Regions from separate parts of the Devosia ginsengisoli genome, predicted to be linked through region 2. Evidence: predicted binding sites of a transcription regulator. Region 2 holds the regulator's gene; each other region holds the start of a gene.

Region 1 (7,087 bases), 200 kb from region 2:
TGCCTAGGGAACATTTATGTAAGTATTGGAGGGAACTGGTGTTTTTCCCGATTGCGGCACCGCCGGGTCCATCCCCGCGCCGCTATCGGCACCGCTCGCTGACGGAGCGTTCGACACAAGGCAACAATCGCGCGGGGTACCCCCATGAATCCGGGTTGGCGGCGACCGGGCAGCGGACTAAGCCAGCCGTGGGGCACATTCATCGGGAGGGATTATCATGCTCAGAACGTCAGCGGCCTTCGCGCTGGCCATCATGGCCATGGGCACGATCGACGCCGCGGCGCAGGATCGGCACGTGCGCATCAACAACAACACGTCCTACGACATCATCGAATTCTATGCGTCCAACAAGGGATCGCGCTCATGGGAAGAGGACATTCTGGGCCGCAGCATCCTGCCGGCGGGCCATAGCGTCGTCATCAATATCGACGACGGCAGCGGCTACTGCAAATACGACTTCCTGGCCGTTTTCGAGGACGGGGAAGAGCTGACCAAATACGACAACAATGTCTGCGAGTTGAGCCAGTTCAGCTACACAGACTAGGCCGGGCGGCGCTGGTTCGCGCCAGCGCCCTCCCCTAGCTTCCCAAGACGGCGCGATATTGCCGCACCGCTTGGGCAAAGCCGACCAGCAGCGCATCGGCCGTGAGCCCATGCCCGATGGACACTTCATCGACATGCGGCACGGCCGACTGGAATGCCGGCAGATTGGCCAGAGTCAGGTCATGCCCGGCATTGACCCCGAGCCCCGCAGCCTTGGCCGCCTGTGCCGTATGGGCCAGGGCCGCCAGTTCGCGCACGGCGCGGTCGGGATCGTCGTAGCAACCACCATAGGGGCCGGTATAGAGTTCGATCCGGTCGGCGCCCGTGGCCCGTGCCGCCGCGACACCCTCCGTGCCCGCATCGGGATCGCAGAACAGCGATATGCGCCGGTTCGGCGCCTTGAGGCGCTGCACCACCGAAGTGAGGAAATTGCCCTTGCCGCGGAAATCCCAGCCATGGTCGGAGGTCGCCTGTGCCGGATCATCAGGCACCAGCGTCACCTGTTGCGGGTTCACCTGATCGATCAGGGTGAAAAAGTCCTCGCTGGGATAGCCTTCGATATTGAATTCGGCTGCCGGATATTCGGACCGCAGCAATGTGGCGAGATCGAATACGTCACCGCGCCTTATATGCCGCTCATCGGGCCGCGGATGCACGGTGACGCCGCTGGCGCCGGCATCGAGCACCACCCGCGCCAGACCGACCACACTCGGCCATGGCAGGTCGCGCCGATTGCGGAGTTGCGCGATGGCATTGAGATTGACGGAAAGAAGGGTCATGGGCCGGCCTGCACGAAATTTCGTGCAGGCTTACACCATGGCGGGGCGCCTGCCCAATCGAACCTTGTGATAGGTCCGATCAGGCTGGTCGATCACATGCCCTGCTGGCCGCGCGAGATGGCCGCGAGGCCGGTGCGCACCACTTCCACCAGTCCGAGCGGCTGCATCAGCCCGATGAAGCTGTCGATCTTGCCCGGCTTGCCGGTGACTTCGAAGACGAAGCTCTCGACCGTGGCATCGACGATCTGGGCGCGGAAGGCGTCAGCCAGCCGCAGGGTCTCGGCGCGATGCTCGCCCGAGCCAGCCACCTTGATCAGGGCCAGCTCGCGCTCCAGCGAAGCGCCTTCCGTGGTCAGGTCATGCACCTTGTGCACGGGCACGAGGCGCTCGAGCTGCAGCTTGATCTGCACCAGCGTACGCGGCGTGGCGGTGACGACGACAGTGATGCGACTAAGTCGACGGCCGTGTTCGGTCTCACTGACGGTGAGGCTTTCGATATTGTAGCCGCGGGCCGAGAACAGGCCCACGACGCGGGCCAGGATGCCCGGCTCGTTATCGACCAGCACCGAGAGCGTATGCCGCTCGATGTCCTGGGTTTCCTTGGTGATGAAATAGGCCGAGCCGGTCGGCTGCAGATGTGCGTTCATGTGCGTTTCTCCTCTGCAGCGCCCTAGACGAGCGCCCGTCCCTTCTCGTCGATGATGTCGCCGATATTGGCGGTGTCGGGCAGGATGATTTCGTTATGCGGCTTGCCCGACGGAATCATCGGCAGGCAGTTCTCGTCTTTCTCGACCAGCACGTCGAACAGCACCGGGCCGTCATAGTCGAGCATTTCGGCAATGGCGGCGTCGAGTTCAGTCGGGTTGTCGCACCGGATACCCTTGCCGCCATAGGCCTCGGCCAGCTTGACGAAATCGGGCAGAGATTCCGAATAGGAATGCGCATAGCGCGACCCATGCAGCAGGTCCTGCCACTGGCGAACCATGCCCATGCGCTCATTGTTGAGGATGAAGATCTTGATCGGCAGGCGATACTGCACCGCCGTCGAGAGTTCCTGCATCGTCATCTGCACCGAGGCTTCCCCGGCAATGTCGATCACCAGCGCGTCGGGATGGGCAACCTGCACGCCGACCGCGGCCGGCAGGCCATAGCCCATCGTGCCCAGGCCACCCGAAGTCATCCAGTGGTTCGGCTTGTCGAAGTGGAAATGCTGGGCGGCCCACATCTGGTGCTGGCCGACCTCGGTGGTGATGAACACTTCCTTGCTCTGCTGCTTCGTCGCCTCGTAGAGGCGCTGAATGGCATATTGCGGCTTGATGACCGTGTCGGAATTCTTGAAATTGAACGAGCCGACATCGCGCCATTTCTGGATCTGCTTCCACCACGGCGCGATGGCCTCGCTGCGAGGCTGGTTGGTCTTGCTGCGCCAGACGCGGACCATTTCGGACAGCACGCGCTCGCAATCGCCGATGATCGGCAGGTCGACATGCACGACCTTGTTGATCGAGCTGGGGTCGATATCGACATGGATCTTGCGGCTGTTGGGCGAAAAGGCATCGACCCTTCCGGTGATACGGTCATCGAACCGCGCGCCGATATTGATCATCACGTCGCAATCATGCATCGCCAGGTTCGCTTCGTAGCTACCATGCATGCCCAGCATGCCCAGCCATTGCGGATTGGACGCGGGGAAGGCGCCCAGCCCCATCAGCGTCGAGGTCACCGGAAAGCCGGTGAGTTCGGCGAGTTCGCGCAACTGCTCGGAAGCCTGCGGCCCGGCATTGATGACGCCGCCGCCGGTATAGAAGACCGGCCGCTCGGCCCTGAGCATGAGATCGACCGCCGCCTCGATGGCAGCCGCATCGCCATCCATCTGCGGGCGGTAGCTCTGGTGGCGCAGGGTATCGAGATCGGGCTTGTAATAGTCGCCCAGCGCAAACTGGATATCCTTGGGAATGTCGATGACCACCGGACCAGGGCGGCCGGTCGTGGCGATGAGGAAGGCCTCATGCATGATGCGCGGCAGGTCTTCGACCCGCTTCACCAGGTAATTATACTTGGTGCAGCTGCGGGTAATACCGACCGTGTCGCATTCCTGGAAGCCGTCGGTACCGATCAGCGTCGTCGGCACCTGCGCGGTGATGCAGACCATGGGGATGGAATCCATCAGCGCATCGGTGAGGCCGGTGACCGCATTGGTGGCGCCGGGACCGGAGGTGACCAGCACGACGCCGGGCTTGCCGGTGGAGCGCGCATAGCCTTCGGCCATGTGGGTCGCGCCCTGCTCGTGCCGCACCAGGATATGCTGGACCACATCCTGCTGGAACATCGCGTCATAGATCGGCAGGGCCGCGCCACCCGGATAGCCGAAGATATGTTCGACTCCCTGGTCGGCGAGCGCCTGGATCACCATTTCCGCGCCGGTCATTTTTTCGGCCATCGTCAATTCCTTCCTAAAGTCCGGCCCAGTCTCGTAGCGGCGAAAACCGGGCACATAAAAAAGGCCCCATCGGGACCTGTTTTCAGCGCACCAGCTATCGCGCGGGGTTTTACCCCACGTTGCCGATGCGCCTACCTACTACGAGAATGAGTGCCCGCACGGGACCTCTCCATGAAACTTGCGGTCGCATTGATAGGTGCAATGCCGCGAAGGTGTCAATGGGCCTGCCGCAGATTGTCGGGCCACCATGCCCGTCTGAACCAAAAACCGTGGAGGAGCATTCCGTCTGTGCGCAAAACAGGTGGCCATTGGTTCAGACAATGCTATTGGCGCGGGATACGGTTTTATGACGGTTTGATGACAGATGGCCAAGAGCGTCCTCGACAAGGATCTGCAGCGGGTTTCCGGGCTGGAAGACGCCACTCAGGACCTGGCCCGCGCGCTGGCGGCGCCCGGCATTGCGCTGGTCTTCCTGCTGCTCGCGGCGGTCTGGGCCAGCTACGCCGTCACCGACGGCCCCATGAGCTATCTCGTGGTCATCGCCGCGGCCATTGCCGGCTATATGGCGCTCAATGTCGGCGCCAATGACGTCGCCAACAATATGGGTCCGGCGGTCGGCTCCAAGGCCCTCACCATGGGCGGCGCGCTGCTGATCGCCGCCATATTCGAGGCGGCCGGAGCGCTGCTGGCCGGCGGCGACGTGGTCAATACCGTGGCGCGCGACCTGCTGATCGGCGATGCCATTCCGCCCGGTCAGTTCGTATTGCTGATGATGGCGGCCCTGCTGGCCTCGGCACTCTGGGTCAATCTCGCGACCTATATCGGCGCCCCAGTCTCCACCACCCATGCCGTGGTTGGCGGCGTCGTCGGCGCCGGCGTGGCCGCGTCGGGCGTGGGCAGCGTGGCCTGGCCGGTCATCGGCACCATCGCGGCGAGCTGGGTCATTTCACCCGTGCTGGGCGGCCTCTTCGCGGCGCTGTTGCTGCTGCTGATCAAGCACACCATTACCGACCGCATCGACAAGGTGTCCGCCGCGCGCATCTGGGTGCCGATCATCGTGGCCGGCATGACCGGCATCTTTGCCATGTATATCGCGACCAAGGGCCTGAGCCGGATCTGGGCGCCGGACCTGCCCGTCGTTCTGGCGCTGGGCATCGTCTGTGCCGCATTGGGCTGGATCGGCGCCATGCCGCTGGTTCGTTTCCAATCCATCGGCATGGAAAACCGCAAGAAGCATGTATCGACCCTGTTCCGCCTGCCGCTGGTGGTTGCGGCGGCTTTGCTGTCCTTCGCCCATGGCGCCAACGATGTCGCCAATGCCATCGGCCCCTTCGCGGCCATCGTCACCACATTGCAGTCCGGGCAGATGGAATCCTCGGGCCTGGCCCTGCCCTTCTGGGTGCTGGCTATCGGCGCCATCGGCATTTCGCTGGGCCTGGCGCTGTTCGGCCCCCGGCTGATCCGCACCGTGGGCGAGCAGATCACCAAGCTCAACGAAATCCGGGCCTATTGCGTGGCGCTGTCGGCAGCGGTGACGGTGCTCGTGGCCTCGGCTTTGGGCCTGCCGGTCTCATCGACCCATATCGCAGTGGGTGGCATTTTCGGTGTCGGCTTCCTGCGTGAATATTATTCCCGCCGCGATCTCGATTTCGCGGCCGTTCCCATCCATGCCAAGCATGTCGATCCGGCCGCGCTCAATGCCACGCCCGAAGACGCCCTGTCGCGGGAACGCAAGAGCGAGCGACGCAAGCTGGTGCGCCGGCAGCATGTGACGGGTATCGCCGCGGCCTGGATCATCACCGTGCCGGCCTCGGCCGTTCTGGCCGCCATACTGTTCTGGATACTCGATCTGGTGATCGGCTAGGCCGCCGGCGGAACGGCGCCCTGCGATTCCCGGCGCAACTGGATTTGCAGCTTCACCGCCAGGCGCGACAAGGCGCTGTCATTGAGCAGCCGCCGCGCTTCGGGCAGCACGGCCCAATGGCGCAGGCGCTGGTCCATTTCCTTCCAGGTGTCGAGCTGGGTTTCCACGCGCAGCGGATAGAGATCGACATCGACCAGGCTCGACCCATCGACGCTGGCGCTCGAGCGATAGCTGCCGACCGGCTCGGTGCCGATCTGCCCGTTGACCCCGGCCTCTTCGAGAGCTTCCAGCGCCGCGCTCTCCCAGGGCGTCATGCCCGGTTCGATATCGCCCTTGGGGAAAATCCAGCGGCCGGTGCGCCGCGAGGTGATCAGCAGGAAGACCACGCGCCCCTCCACGACCGAATAGGGCAGCGCGCCGGACTGCCGCTGCCCGGGCATGGTTTCTACCTTCGGACTCCAGTGGCTCAGGAATTCGCGCAGCATGGCACTCTCCATCGGATCGACGGCCGGACAGTCGCATGACACCGCTGCTTCTGTCGATGCTGAGATCAGCAAAAAGGGCCCCGCAGGGCCCTTCGAAAACGCGATGCCGCTGTTTACTGCAGCAGGGTCAGGTTGGTCGCCGAAACCTTGCCGTCGCGGCCGGTTTCGAGCTCATAGGTCACCTTGTCGCCCTCATAAAGCCCCTGCAGGCCTGACCGCTGGACGGCTGAGATATGGACGAATACGTCCTTCTCGCCATTCTCGGGCGAGATGAACCCGTAACCCTTGGTGGTGTTGAAGAATTTGACGGTACCAGTGATGGTATCCATGGAACTTGTCCTCGCGAGTGGACGCCGCCGGGGGCGGCTAAGGGTTGAAAACGGGCCATTGTGGCCCGGCCTAAACGATTCACAGATCAGGAGGTAGCCAAGGTCCCGGCCTCCGCCGGTCGATCAGATAGCGCTGCAAGATGTCGTCACGTGTCGGCTGTCTGTCAGAAATTCAAGGCGTTTCACTGGTCGATGAAAAGCCCCCGATCCAGGAGGGACTCCGGATCGAGGGCCCTGGCGCCCTAGGGCGCGTGCAGCATGGGGCGATGCTGCAACTTCTGTCAGCCACGCGGGCAGGTGTCGCGATAGCGGCTGCCGTCGTTGCGTTCGTAGATGCAGATATTGTTGCTGCCGGACACACGGCCGAGCACATTACCTGCCGCTGCGCCGGCCACTGCGCCGACACCGGCACCGACCAGCGTACCAACCGCGCTGCCGCCCGTAACGCCAGCGCCCACCACGGCGCCGCCAAGGCCGCCAACGACAGCCCCCTGTTGAGTAGTGGTGCAAGCGGCAAGCGACAGGCAGGTTGCGGCGATGATCAGGAATTTGTGCATGGGAAACCCTCCAAAAACTATCGAGGGCAAGAATGCGGCACACCGGCATTTGGTTCCGGCTACATTTTAACTAATTGCGATCGGGTCCAT
Region 2 (7,087 bases):
TGATCGCGCTGGTGCAGGCGTCGACCACACTGCCGATCATGGTGTTCTCGCTGGCCTCGGGCGCCCTGGCCGACAATTTCGACCGGCGCACCATCATGCTGATCGCGCAGGGCGGGATGATGGTGGTGTCGGTGGCGCTGGCTGTGCTGGCTTTTCTCGGCATGCTCAGCCCGTGGCTGCTGCTGGGTTTCACCTTCCTGATCGGCTGCGGCACGGCTTTGTTCAATCCATCATGGCAGGCCTCGATGGGCGATATCGTGCCGCGGCAGGAACTGGCCGGCGCGGTGACGCTCAATTCGATGGGCTTCAACATGATGCGCAGCGTCGGCCCGGCGGTGGGCGGGCTGATCGTGGCGCTGGCCGGGGCCGGGGCGGCCTTTACGGTCAATGCGATATCCTATGTGCCGCTGATCGTCGCGCTGGGGCGGTGGAAACCGGAGCGGCCGGCAAACCGGCTGCCGCGCGAAAATTTCGGCAGCGCCATGTGGGCCGGCATCCGCTATGTGTCGCTGTCGCCCAACCTGATGACGGTGTTGCTGCGCGCGTTCCTGTTCGGGTTCGGGGCGATTTCCGTGCTGGCGCTGCTGCCGTCGGTGGCGAGCGAATATGTGGGCGGCGGGGCGCTGGTCTATGGCACGCTGCTGGGCTGTTTCGGGCTGGGTGCGATCGGGGGCGCCTTCCTCAACGGGCAGGTGCGCGAGCGCTACAGCAATGAAGTGATCGTGCGGCTGGCCTGTGTGGGCTTTGCGGTGAGCTGCGCCCTGGTGGGGTTCAGCCGCGACCCGGTGCTGAGCCATTTCGCGCTGCTACCGGCCGGGGCCTGCTGGGTGCTGTCGCTGTCGCTGTTCAATGTGTCGATCCAGCTGTCATCGCCGCGCTGGGTGGTGGGGCGGGCGCTCTCGCTCTATCAGACGGCAACCTTTGGCGGCATGGCGGCGGGCAGCTGGATCTGGGGTCTTTCGGCCGATGCGGTGGGGCCAGGCTGGGCGCTGACGCTGGCCGGATGGGTATTGCTGGTCTGTGCGCTGGTGGGCTTCCGGCTGCCGCTGCCACAGTTCAATGCGCGCGACCTCAACCCGCTCGGTACGTTCAACGAGCCGATCCTCAGGCTGGACCTGCGGCCGCGCAGCGGGCCGATCCTGGCGATGATCGACTATGTGATCGCCCAGGAGGACATTCCGCAATTCCTGGCGCTGATGGCCGAGCGGCGGCAAATCCGCATTCGGGACGGGGCGCGGCAATGGGCGCTGCTGCGCGACCTGGAGCATCCGGAGACCTGGACCGAATCCTACCATGTGCCGACCTGGATCGATTACCTGCGGCACAATCTGCGGCGGACCAAGGCGGATTCGGAAAATACCGAACTGATCCGGGCGCTGCATCGGGGTGAGGGACTGCCGAAAGTGCGACGGATGATCGAGCGGCAGACCGTGCCGCTGCGGGATGATACGCCGCTAAGGGAAGGGCCGGAGGTTTAGGGAGACTTAGATAACCGACGAACGCATGAGGCCGCCTACCCTCTCCCCTCGTGGGAGAGGGTGGAAATCCGCGTTCAGCGGATTTCCGGGTGAGGGGGCTGCGCCATCCCATGCTTCCAGGGGCGTTGATGACTCAAAGCCCCCTCATCCGCCCTTCGGGCACCTTCTCCCACAAGGGGAGAAGGGAAACGCCCCAAGCCTTAGCGATTCAAGTAAAGACTCCTCCGCGAAAGCGGGGATCCATCTTGAGAGATTTCCACCATCGCAGAGCGCTGAAAGATTTCGGGATGGGCCCCGGCTCAAGGCCGGGGTGACACCGTGGGTGTGGCTGCTTTCGTGGTACTCAGGCGACTTGCGCGAAACGCTCGTCAAACGCATATCCCGCGCCGCGGACGGTGCGGATGGGGTCGGTTTCGCGGCCGCGGTTGATGGCGCGGCGGAGGCGGCCGATATGGACGTCGACGGTGCGCTCGTCGACATAGACGTCATTGCCCCAGACGCCATCGAGCAGTTGCTCGCGGGAATAGACGCGGCCGGGATGGCGCATCAGGTATTCGAGCAGGCGGTATTCGGTGGGGCCGAGATGCACGTCGCGGTTGGCGCGGCGCACGCGGTGGGTGGTGCGGTCGAGCTCGAGGTCGCCGACCTTGAGGGCGGCGGTGACGAGGTTGGGATTGGCGCGGCGCAGCAGAGCGTGGATGCGGGCGACCAGTTCGGGGACCGAGAAGGGTTTGACGACATAGTCGTCGGCGCCGGTGGCGAGGCCCCGGACGCGCTCTTCTTCCTCGCCGCGGGCGGTGAGCATGATGATCGGCACGCGGGCGGTTTCCTCGCGGGCGCGGAGGCGCCGGCAGAGTTCGATGCCGGAAATTTCGGGCAGCATCCAATCGAGCAGGATCAGGTCGGGCAGCTTTTCCTGGATGGCGTGCTGGGCCTCGTCGCCGGATTCGGCGGTGACGACGCGGAAGCCCTCGGCTTCGAGATTGTAGCGCAGCAGGATGGCGATATCGCCTTCGTCTTCGACCACGAGAATGGTGGCAGGCATGGGGGTGGCTCCCACGTTGATGTTCAGCACCGGGCTGCGGTGCTCTTGGCCCCACCCCCTCCCAACCTCCCCCTTCAAGGGGGAGGTGCAGTGCGGTGGGTGTGGCTCAGATCAGGCCTTGATCTGGGTGCGCTGGAGTTCCTGGACGTCGGCGGTGAGTTGCTTGCCGGTCTGCAGGTAGTAGGCGCGCTCGGCGATGTTGGTGGCGTGGTCGCCGATGCGTTCGAGGTTCTTGGCGCAGAACAGCAGATGGGTGCAGGGCGTGATGTTGCGCGGGTCTTCCATCATGTAGGTGAGCAGTTCGCGGAACAGCGAGGTATGCATGGCATCGACTTCGTCATCGCGATTGCAGACTTCGATGGCGCGGGCGGAATCGCGGTTGGAATAGGCGTCCAGCGCTTCCTTGATCTGGCGCAGTACCAGGGCCGTCATGTTCTTGACGCCGTTATAGAAGGTGGGCTGCAGGTTCATGCCTTCGAGCTTGAGCGAGCGGCGGGCCAGTTGCTTGGCCATGTCGCCGACGCGCTCGAGATCGGAGGCGACGTGGATGGAGGTGATGATGGCGCGCAGGTCGGAGGCCATTGGCTGGCGGCGGGCGATCATGGAGACGGCCATGTCGTCGATGCGGCGCTGCATGTCGTCGATGCGCTGGTCGGCGATGATGGTGAGATCGGCCAGTTCGCGGTCAAGCTTGAGCAGGGCCTTGGTGCCGTTTTCGATGGCGACTTCGACCTGGCCACCCATTTCGGCAATCAACTGGGCAAGGCCGGTCAGCTCGTCGGAATAGGCGGTAACGATGTGTTCGGTGCCGGTGGGCATGGTGAAATCCTCTTCAAACCGCAGGCGGATCAGCCGATGCGGCCCATGATATAGTCCTGGGTCTGCTTGTTGACCGGGTTGGTGAAGATGTCTTCGGTGACGCCTTCCTCGATCAGGTTGCCCAGGTGGAAGAAGGCCGTTTTCTGCGAAACGCGGGCGGCCTGCTGCATCGAGTGGGTGACGATGACGATGGTGTAGTTCTCGCGCAACTCATCGATCAGTTCCTCGATGATGGCGGTGGCGATGGGGTCCAGCGCCGAGCAGGGCTCGTCCATCAGGATGACTTCGGGGCCGACGGCAATGGCGCGGGCGATGCAGAGGCGCTGCTGCTGGCCGCCGGAGAGGCCCGTGCCGGGCTCGTTGAGGCGATCCTTGACCTCCTCGAAGAGGCCCGCCTTGCGCAGCGAGGAGACGACGATCTCGTCCATGTCGGCCTTGTTGCGGGCCAGGCCGTGGATGCGAGGGCCATAGGCGACGTTTTCATAGATCGACTTGGGGAAGGGATTGGGCTTCTGGAACACCATGCCGATGCGGGCGCGCAGCTCGACTACGTCGAGGGAGGGATCGTAGATATCCTCGCCGTCGAGCTTGATCGTGCCGCCGACCTTGGCGCCCTCGATCGTGTCGTTCATGCGGTTGATGCAGCGCAGGAAGGTGGATTTGCCGCAGCCCGAAGGTCCGATGAAGGAGGTGACGGCGCGGTCGGGAATGTCGATCGAAATGCCGTGCAAGGCCTGCTTGGCGCCGTAGTGGACGGTGACGTCGCGGGCGGTAAGCCGGATCGGGCGTTCGAGCATGTCGGTCGGGTTCATGGCTGATTTCACTGATTGCTGGGTCATCTTAACCTTGCCGGCGACCATATCCATTTGACTCATCCTTGTCGTTCGCTAGGCGCGCTTTTCGAGGCGCGAGCGCAGGTAGATGGCGACGCCGTTGAGCAGGATCATCACAGCAAGCAGGACCATGATGGCGGCGGCGGTGCGCGGTTCGAAGAAATTGCGGTTTTCATTGCCCTGCCAGAGATAGATCTGGACGGGCAAAGCGGTGGCCTGATCGAGCGGGGTCAGGGGGACCGAGGCGACGAAGGCCTTCATGCCGATGAGCAGCAGCGGCGCGGTTTCGCCCAGGGCCTGCGCCACGCCAATGATCGTGGCGGTGAGGATGGAGGGGAAGGTTACCGGCAGGACGTGGTGGAACACCATCTGGGTGCGCGAGGCGCCCATGCCCAGCGCGGCCTGGCGGAGAGCGGGGGAAACGCCCTGCAAGGCACCGCGGGTAGCGATGATGATGGTGGGCAGGGTCATCAGGGTCAGCACCAGGCCGCCGACGATGGGGGCGGAAATGGGCAGGTGCATGTAGTTGATGAAGACGGCGGCGCCGAGCAGGCCGAAGACGATGGAGGGCACGGCGGCGAGATTGTTGATATTGACCTCGATGAGATCGGTCCAGCGCGAGCGGGGTGCGAATTCCTCGAGATAGACGGCCGCGGCCACGCCGATCGGCACGGCGAGGATGATAACGATCAGCATCATCCAGATAGTGCCGACAAAGGCGCCGAGCAGGCCTGCCGAAGCGGGGGCAGCGCGGCTGTCGACATTGGTGAAGATGGACCAGGCGAAGCCGTTGGAGATGGTGCCGTTGTCGACGAATTGATCGATGAGGGCGCGGGCCGGGGCCGAAAGCTGCTGCTGGGCATCGCCGAGCGAGCGGTCGATATTGCCCTTGATCCAGTTGGCGGCATTGGCCGAGGCGAGTACGTCGACCTCGACGGTCTGGCCGAGCAGGGACGGGTCGGCGACGAACATTTCACGGATATCGTGGCGGGCGTCGGTTTCGGCGATGGAGAGGATCTGGCGGCTGTCGATCTCGAAATCGGCGGGCGCGGCGGCCCGAAGCGAGGCTTCGACCACCTTGTTCCAGTTCAGCAAGGCGACGTCGCGCTGCCATTTGAGGCTGGCGGCGGTGTATTCGGCCTGGGAGGCGAAGGCGTCGCGAACCGGGGCTGGATCGACCTTGACCACTTCGGGGTCGAAATTGACCGCAAGATGCAGGTTGGACTGGGTGAAGGCGGGGACACCCTTGCGCACCACATCGACGAAGAGCAGGGCGACAAAGCCCAGAGCCAGCACGATGGCGGCGAGGCCGAGGCCGCGGAAGATGGTTTCGCCGAGGTGGCGGCGGCGCAGGCCGGCGCGGATGCGCTGCGTGCGTTCGAGGGAGGCCTGGCGGGTGGTGGAGAGCGTATCGGTCATGATTATTCGTACTGCTCCCGGAAGCGGCGGACGATGTAGAGGGCGACGATATTGAGGCCGAGCGTGATGACGAAGAGCGTGAGGCCCAGCGCGAAGCCGACCAGCGATTGCGGCCCGGTGAAATCGGTGTCGCCGGTGAGCTGGTTGACGATGGAGACGGTGATGGTGGCGACCGGCTCGAAGGGATTGCCGCGCAGGACCGGGGCATTGCCGGCGGCCAGCACCACGATCATGGTTTCGCCGATGGCGCGGCTGACGGCGAGCAGGAAGGCGCCGACAATGCCGGGCAGGGCCGCGGGCAGCAGCACGTTGCGGATGGTTTCGGACTGGGTGGCGCCCAGGCCATAGGCGCCATCACGCAGGGTGCGGGGGACCTGGTTGAGAATGTCGTCGGACAGGGACGACACGAAGGGGATGATCATGATGCCCATGACGATGCCGGCGGTCAGGGCGCTGGTGGCATTGATGGAGAGGCCGATCAGATTGCCGAGATCGCGCAGGAAGGGGCCGACCGTGACCAAAGCGAAGAAGCCGAAGACGATGGTGGGGATGCCGGCGAGGATTTCGATCATCGGCTTGGCGACGGCGCGCAACTGGGCCGGGGCATACTGGCTGAGATAGATCGCGGCCATGAGGCCGACGGGCACGGCCACCAGCATGGCGATGGCCGTGATCATCAGCGTGCCCGACAGCAGCGGCAGCAGGCCATAGCTGCCCCAATTGCCGGCCGAGCCGGCATTGTTGGGGTTCCACACCGTGCCGAAGAAGAAATCGAACGGGTGGATGAAGGTGAAGAAGCGGAAGGCTTCGGTGACCAGGGAGGCGACGATGCCGACAGTGGTCAGGATGGCAACGGCGGAGCAGGCGAGCAGTGCGAGATTGATGACGCGCTCGACGGCGTTGCGGGCCCGCAGGCGGGCATCGATGCGGCTGCGGGCATAGACGAGAGCGGCGCCACCGGCCACCAGGGCCAGGACCAGCACGCCGACAAAGGTCAGCATCTGGAAGGAGCGCAGGGCATCGCCGGCCGCCTGTTCCCAGGCCGGGCTTTCCCCGGTGACGCCGTAGCCGGAGGCCAGGGCGCCGATGCGGGCGATGGCGGCATTGAGGCCGACCTGATCGAGCGACATCATGATGTCGGTGGGGATCAGCGAAACGGTGTAGTCGCGGGTGATGCCGCCGCCGAACCAGGCCCAGAGGCCGAGAATGACGAGGGTGGGCACCATGGCCCAGATGGCCACGAAGGAGCCGTGATATTGCGGGCGGGAATGGATCTTGACGCCATCTGCGGTGACGAGGCCCCGGCTACGGGACCAGCCGGACTGGTAGGCAAGGCCCAGCAGGACCAGCAGCAGGCCGGCGACGATCAAGGCATTCATGGGACGGCTCCCCGGACGGAATGAAGCGGGCCGCGCCTTGGTGGCGCGGCCCAGGGTCGATTTACTGAGCGCCGGCTTCGAAAGCGGCGAGAACTTCAGCGGTCTTTTCGGCGG
Region 3 (7,087 bases), 180 kb from region 2:
GACCAGTTGTCGAACTGGCCGACCAGCTCGCGCAGGGTGGAGCGCTGCTTGGGCTTGAGCTCTTCGGTTTCGAGCAGCATGCGCGTGGCCGCGAGCAGCGAGACCTCGGCGGCGCGGGAGGCATTGTAGATGATCTGCACGGTCGAATCGCCAAGGCCCCGCTTGGGCACATTGACGATGCGCTCGAAGCTCAGCCCGTCGGATGGGTTGGAGACCACCCGCAGATAGGCAATGGCGTCGCGGATTTCCTTGCGCTCGTAGAAGCGTGGCCCGCCGATGACGCGATAGTTCAGCCCCAGCGTAATGAAGCGCTCTTCAAACGAGCGCATCTGGTGGGAGGCGCGGACCAGGATAGCCATGGAATTGAGGGCTTCGCCTGATCGTTGATAGTTCTCGATCTCGTCGCCGATGGTGCGGGCCTCTTCCTCGCTGTCCCACAGCGAGGTGACCGAAAGCGGCTCGCCCTGTTCGCCCACATCGGTCTGCAGGGTCTTGCCAAGCCGGCCTTCGTTGAAGGCGATCAGGGTCGAGGCGGCCTTGAGGATATTGGAGGTGGAGCGATAATTGCGCTCCAGCTTGATGACCTTGGCGCCGGGAAAATCCTTCTCGAAGCGCAGGATGTTGTCGACCTCGGCGCCGCGCCAGCCATAGATGGACTGGTCGTCATCGCCGACGACGCAGATATTGGCTTCGCTTGCGGGTTTTCCCTGAGCAAGGAGCCGCAGCCAGAGATATTGGGCGGTGTTGCTGTCCTGGTATTCATCGACAAGCATATATTTGAACTTGCCGTGGTAATAGGCCAGCACGTCCGGGTATTCCCGGAACAGGCGGATGTTTTCCAGCAGCAGGTCACCGAAATCGGCGGCGTTGAGCACCTTGAGTCGGGCCTGATAGTCGGCATAGAGCTTGGCGCCGCGGCCATTGGCGTAGCTGCCACTGTCGGCCGGCGAAATGTCCTTGGGCAGCAGGCCCCGGTTCTTCCACGTGTCCATCATCCCGGCGAACTGGCGGGCCGGCCAGCGCTTTTCGTCGATATTTTCGGCGTCGAGAAGCTGCTTGATGAGGCGGATCTGATCGTCCGTATCGAGAATGGTGAAGTCCGACTTCAGCCCCACCAGTTCGGCATGGCGGCGCAGGATGCGGGCGCCGATGGAGTGGAACGTGCCGAGCCACGGCATGCCCTCGACGCCTGATCCGACGAGGTGGCCAATGCGCTCCTTCATCTCGCGGGCCGCCTTGTTGGTGAAGGTCACCGACAGGATTTCCGACGGCCAGGCGCGCTTGGTGGTGAGAATGTGGGCGATACGGGTGGTCAGCACACGCGTCTTGCCCGTACCGGCGCCGGCTAGCACCAGCAGCGGACCGTCAATGGTCAGCACGGCCTCGCGCTGTTCCTCGTTGAGGCCCCTGAGATAATCAGGCGATTGCGACCGGCCGAACTGGCTGGTGATCGGCCCGGCAGAGGGGCGGTCGATAGGGTGGGGTGCACCGGGCATTAGGGGCCTTTCCATCGCCGCGTGCCGGGGCCGGCAGACGCAGCGCGGGGATTGACGAATCTTATTTTGTTCTCGTTGGCAATATAGGGTCTGGCGGGCCTGGTGTATAGAACGCCGCCCTGTCACCGATCCGTCATGGTTGTGTCACGGCGCTGTCTTTCCGCGGCCCTATGCGGAGCCTATTCCAACAGGGGCTCCATCATGCTTAAGCCAAGACATCTGGTCGCGATCACCGCCGCATTGCTGGCTACCACGGCTTCGGTTACCGCCGCCGAATATTTCAACCGCATCGCCAGCTTCCCGGTGGCGCTGAACAATCCCGATGCCGAAGCCGGCGTCGAGAATTCGGCCGAGATCATCACCGCCACCGAAGACGGCATGACGCTGGTCTATTCCAATGCCCTGCTGGGTGGCATCGGCTTTGTCGATATCACCGACCCGACCGCACCAAAGGCCGCAGGCTTCGTGGCGCTCGATGGCGGCCCGACCTCGGTCACCGTCATCGGCGGCAAGGCGCTGGTGACCTCAGACACGACCGAGGATTTCACCGCTCCGACCGGCTATCTCTCGGTCATCGACATCGCGACCAAGACCATCGAGACCACCTGCGACCTGGGCGGGCAGCCCGACGCCATCGCCAAGAATGCCGACGCCTCGCTGATCGCCATCTCGATGGAAAACCAGCGCAATGAAGACCTCAACGACGGCGTGATCCCGCAACTGCCGAGCGGCAATATCACCTTCTTCGACGTTGCCGACGGCACGGTCGATTGCGGTACGATGCGCGTCACCGAACTGGCCGGCGTAGCCGATTTCGCCGGTGAGGATGCCGAGCCGGAATATACCGATTTCAACAGCCTCAACGAACTGGCTGTGACGCTGCAGGAAAACAACCACATTGTCATTCTCAATGGCGAAACCGGCGCAATCATCAATGATTTCAGCGCCGGCAGTGTCGACCTCGAAGGGATCGATGCCACCGAAGACGGTCGCCTGAGCTTCACCGAGAGCCAGCCCGGCCGCAAGCGCGAGCCCGATGCCGTGCAGTGGCTCGATGAGAACCGTATTATCATCGCCAATGAAGGCGACTATGAAGGCGGTTCGCGCGGCTTCACCATCTTCCACAAGGACGGCACCGAGCTCTATGAGAGCGGCCCGTCGATGGAATATATCGCCGCCCAACTCGGCCACTATCCCGAAGGCCGTTCGGACGCCAAGGGCGTCGAGCCCGAAGGCATGGAAGTCGGCACGTTCGGCGAGACGAAGTTCATTTTCGTCAATCAGGAACGTTCCTCGCTGGTCGCCATCTACAAGGATACCGGCGATGTGCCGGAATACTGGCAGTCGGTCCCCTCGGGCCTTGGCCCGGAGGGCGCGCTGGCCATTCCGTCGCGCAATCTCTACGTGACCGCCAATGAAACCGATCTCAGCCCCGACGGGCTGGCCGGCGCCCATGTCATGATTTTCGAGCTCAGCGAAAGCGAGCCGGCCTATCCCCAGATCATGTCGGACCTCGATGCCGGCGGCAAGCCGATCGGCTGGGCCGCACTTTCGGGCGCCGTGGGCGATGCCGAAAAGCCGGGCATTCTCTATGCCGTCAGCGATAGCGCCTTCAGCGAAGCCTATATCTACGAGATCGACGCAACGGCCAAGCCGGCCCGCATCGTCAAGAAGACCGTGGTGACCCGCAATGGCGTTCCCGCGCAGAAGCTCGACCTCGAAGGCATCACGCTGGACGGCGAAGGCGGCTTCTGGCTGGCTTCGGAAGGCGATACGGCCAAGCTGACCCCGCATGCGCTCTACCACGTCAATGCCGATGGCGAGATCGAAGACGAGATCGCCTATCCGGCGGCCCTCTTGGCCGGCGAAACCCGGTCGGGCTCGGAAGGCGTGGCCAAGATCGGCGACACGCTGTGGATCGCCATCCAGCGCGAATGGAAGGATGACGAAAAGGGCTTCGTGAAGCTCGTTTCCTACAACCTCGAGACCGAAGAATGGGGCGCGGTGCGCTATCCGCTCGAAGCGGCGCCGGAAGGCGGCTGGGTCGGCCTCAGCGAAATCACCGTGCACGGTGACTACGCCTATATCATCGAGCGCGACAACCAGATCGCGGGCAAGGCCGCTCTCAAGGCGCTCTACCGTGTACCGGTAAGCGAGCTGGTTCCGGCCGAACTGGGCGGCGAATTGCCCACCGTGACCAAGGAACTGGTGCGTGACCTGGTGCCCGATCTTGCCGCCAATAACGGCTATGTGGTCGACAAGGTCGAGAGCTTCGCGGTCGACGCTGCCGGCAACGGCTTCGTGATCACCGACAATGATGGCGTCGACGACAGCTCGGGCGAAACCTTCTTCTGGTCCATCGGCGCGCTCTAAGGCGTTGCAAAAGCAATGAGAGTGGCCGGGCCGAAAGGTCCGGCCGCTTTGTTTTGGGCGCGACGAATCTGGCATGTATCGCGGCAAGGGCGGGGTTGCGCCGACCGCGTGCTTGCCTACACTCTGCCGCGGGAAATCGGATAGTCACGCACAGTGCTCAATCGCATCTACATCGTCGTCGGCCTGCTGGCGATCATCGTGCTGGCCGGCGCTTTCATCGCGCCGCATTTCATTCGCTGGAGCGACTATCGCGGGCGGATGGAAGAGCTGGCGACTTCTGTGCTCGGCACACCGGTCACCGTGCGGGGCGAGATCGACTTCACGCTGCTGCCGCAGCCCCGGCTGCGGTTTTCCGACGTGCTGGTGGGCTCGCCCGAAGAGCCGGCAGCGACGGTGGACAGTGTCGAAGCCGAGTTCGCGCTGATGGATTTCCTGCGCGACAATTATAACGTCACCAACCTTGTGCTGCGCCAGCCGGTGATCGATTTCACCGTGGATGAGAGCGGCTTTTTCGGCAGCGGCGTGGCGCTGGCTTCGGGCACTGGCGGGGTCGGGCTCGGACAGACCAGCGTGGTCGGTGCTACTGTGCGGCTGATGGATCGCCGCTCGGGCGAGACGTTCGTCGCCAGCGATGTCACCGGCGAATTGCGTCTTGGCGGGTTCAGCGGGCCGTTCTCGTTCCAGGGCAATGGGTCCTATCGCGACCAGTCCTATGGCGTGCGGTTCAATTCAAGCCTGGTCGATGATGCCGGCAAGGCGCGGGTGTCCCTGTTCGTACAGCCGCAATCGGCGGGCTTTTCCCTCTCGCTGGAAGGGCTGCTCGAGCCCGGCATGGCGCCGAAATTCGATGGCGACATGGTCTACCGCCAGAAGCCGGAGGCCACCGATGTGGCGACCGATATCCGCGGTGACCTGGTGCTGGAAAGCAAGGTCACTGGCTCGACCGACCGCATCGTGCTGTCAGGCTATACGTTGCGGCCGGACGAGAACCGGGCCGGTACGCGGCTGACCGGCGCGGCCAGTATCCAGCTTGGTGATGCCAGAAGTTTCGACGCGGTGATTTCCGGCGGCGTCTTCTCGCTGCCGCCGCGCGACGCCAAGGAGGATGCCTCCACTTTGCCCTATGAGGCGGTGCGGCTGCTGTCGGAGCTACCGGCGCCGATCATTCCACCCATGGCCGGGCGGGTGGGGATCGACCTGGCCGAGGTGAGCCTGCGGGGCTTTGCCCTGCGCAATGTGCGCATGGATGCACGTACCGATGGGGCGGGCTGGACCATCGAGCAATTCATCGCCCAATTGCCCGGCGATAGCGAATTGCGGGCCAGTGGACAGCTGACGCGCGAAAGCGAACGCCCGGCCTTTGCCGGCGAAGTCTCGCTGGTCAGCAACCGCCTCGACGGGCTGGCCGCGCTCTGGCGCAAGCCGGGCGAGGACAATGTGCTGTTCAATGAGCCCGGCGCGCTGACCGGCCGCGTCATGCTGGCGGGGGATGCGTTCGGCCTGGTCAATGGCGTACTGACGCTTGCCGGGCGCACCCATGGGGTCGAAATCCGGCTCGGCTTCGGCGAGGAAAAGCGGCTCGATCTCGTGGCGCATTTCGATGAGCTGGGGCAGCGGGGCAGCGCGCTGGTCGGCGCGCTATTGCCCGATATCTCCACCGAGCCGGCCTTCGGCACCAGTTTTCCCTATGGCAGTTTCTCGCTGACCGGCAAGAGTGCGCGGGTTCTCGGGCTCGACGGCACCGGGCTGGTGGCCGAGGGGCAGTGGCGCAGCGGTGAAGTCAGCTTCTCGCGGCTTTCGGCCGAGAATTGGGGCGGTGTGGGCGTGGACGCCACGCTGACGGCAGGTGGAACCGTCGCCGAGCCTGACGTGTCGGGTTCGGGCATGGTGCGGGTGGATGCCGGCGACGCGCCGGCTCTGCTGGGTTTTTACGATCTGCTCGACATGCCGCAAAGCTGGCGCGGATTTCTCGCCGCCTCGGCTCCGGCGGACCTGCTGGTCGATATCGGCGAACTGATCGATGGCGCCCAGACGGTGACCCTGGCGGGGGCGCTGGGTGCGGGCGAACTCAATCTGCGGGCCGAACTCAGCGGCGGCATCGGGGCACTGACCACGGCGCCGCTGCGGGTGAGCGGAGGGCTCGAATCCACCGATATTGCCGGGCTGACCGAGCAGATCGGATTCGGCGATAGTCCGCTCTTTGTCGGGGATGGCTCCATGCTGGTCAGCCTGGGCCTGGTGGGCACGCCGAATAACAGCCTCGACAGCAATATCACCGCCAGTCTGGGCGATGAGAGCATCAGCTATGCCGGGAACCTGCTGTCGCTGGACAATGGCGAAATCCAGGGGACGGGCCAACTGGATATCGCCATGGCCAATGCCGGCGGCCTGGCCCGGATCGTGGGCGCGCGGGGCCTGACCCTGCCCATGGCCAAGGGCAGCGCACAAATCCATTTCGAGGGTGAGCGGCTGGCCCGGCTGAGCGACATTGTCGGGACATCAGGGGAAACCGGTTTCAGCGGGGCGCTGTCACTATCGCGCACCGGCAGCACGGCGGCAGTATCGGGCGAGATCGCCGTGGATCTGGTGTCGGTCGAAGGGCTGGCCGCGACGCTGTTGGGGCCGGCGGCACTGGTCGCTGGCAGCGATATATGGCCGGAGGGGCCGATTGCACTGGGCGACCAGGCGCGGCAGACGCGCGGCACGGTGTCGGTCACGGCCGGTGCGCTGGCGGCTGGCGGCGAGGAGCGGCTGGGGAAAACCAGTTTCGAATTGAGCTGGGATGAGACCCGCACGCGGTTGGCGCGGTTCGAGGCGGTGGCGGACCTTGGGACGCTCGGCCTCGACATGACGATCTGCTGCGCAGGCCCGCTGGTCGACAAGACCATCAGTGGCCGGATGACTGTTGCGGCGGTGCCGAGCGACATGGTCGTGCCTCCCGGCATTGCCGATATGCTGGGCGGGTTGCTCGATGGCGGCGTGCGGTTCGAGGCGACGGGGGCGAGCCTGGCCGAGTTGATGGGTGTCATGGCGGGCGAGGGCAATTTTACGCTGAGCGGCCTGACGGTGCAGCAATTGTCGCCCGAGGTCTACCCGACCGTGGCCGGGCTCGAAAACGTGCTCGACATGGAGCCCGATGCGATGAGCACCATTATGGGGCTGGCGCTGGGGCAGGGGCCATTCACCGCGCCCCAGGCCACCGGCGCCTTCTCCATTGC

What was found. The regulator PhoB, encoded in region 2, activates phosphate uptake and scavenging genes when phosphate is short. The targets are predictions, from matches to a motif close to TGTCATNNANCTGTCAT.
Region 1: a site for PhoB is predicted at 4,109-4,125, ahead of FPZ08_RS08890 (inorganic phosphate transporter). Genes of this name have one in related genera too.
Region 3: a site for PhoB is predicted at 1,617-1,633, ahead of FPZ08_RS09010 (esterase-like activity of phytase family protein). Genes of this name have one in related genera too.

Annotation. Positions count from the first base shown of each region.
Region 1 covers NZ_CP042304.1:1,802,165-1,809,251, forward strand. The annotation lists gene FPZ08_RS08870 (hypothetical protein) at 218-544, shown strand; gene FPZ08_RS08875 (pyridoxine 5'-phosphate synthase) at 579-1,322, opposite strand; gene ilvN (acetolactate synthase small subunit) at 1,415-1,969, opposite strand; gene FPZ08_RS08885 (acetolactate synthase 3 large subunit) at 1,993-3,762, opposite strand; gene FPZ08_RS08890 (inorganic phosphate transporter) at 4,127-5,626, shown strand; gene FPZ08_RS08895 (NUDIX hydrolase) at 5,623-6,111, opposite strand; gene FPZ08_RS08900 (cold-shock protein) at 6,225-6,440, opposite strand; gene FPZ08_RS08905 (hypothetical protein) at 6,722-6,997, opposite strand; gene FPZ08_RS08910 (DUF423 domain-containing protein) at 7,068-7,087, opposite strand, start outside.
Region 2 covers NZ_CP042304.1:2,000,968-2,008,054, reverse strand. The annotation lists gene FPZ08_RS09820 (MFS transporter) at 1-1,478, shown strand, start outside; gene phoB (phosphate regulon transcriptional regulator PhoB) at 1,822-2,523, opposite strand; gene phoU (phosphate signaling complex protein PhoU) at 2,635-3,342, opposite strand; gene pstB (phosphate ABC transporter ATP-binding protein PstB) at 3,372-4,154, opposite strand; gene pstA (phosphate ABC transporter permease PstA) at 4,230-5,594, opposite strand; gene pstC (phosphate ABC transporter permease subunit PstC) at 5,597-6,973, opposite strand; gene FPZ08_RS09790 (substrate-binding domain-containing protein) at 7,035-7,087, opposite strand, start outside.
Region 3 covers NZ_CP042304.1:1,822,838-1,829,924, reverse strand. The annotation lists gene FPZ08_RS09015 (ATP-dependent helicase) at 1-1,496, opposite strand, end outside; gene FPZ08_RS09010 (esterase-like activity of phytase family protein) at 1,698-3,869, shown strand; gene FPZ08_RS09005 (AsmA family protein) at 4,023-7,087, shown strand, end outside.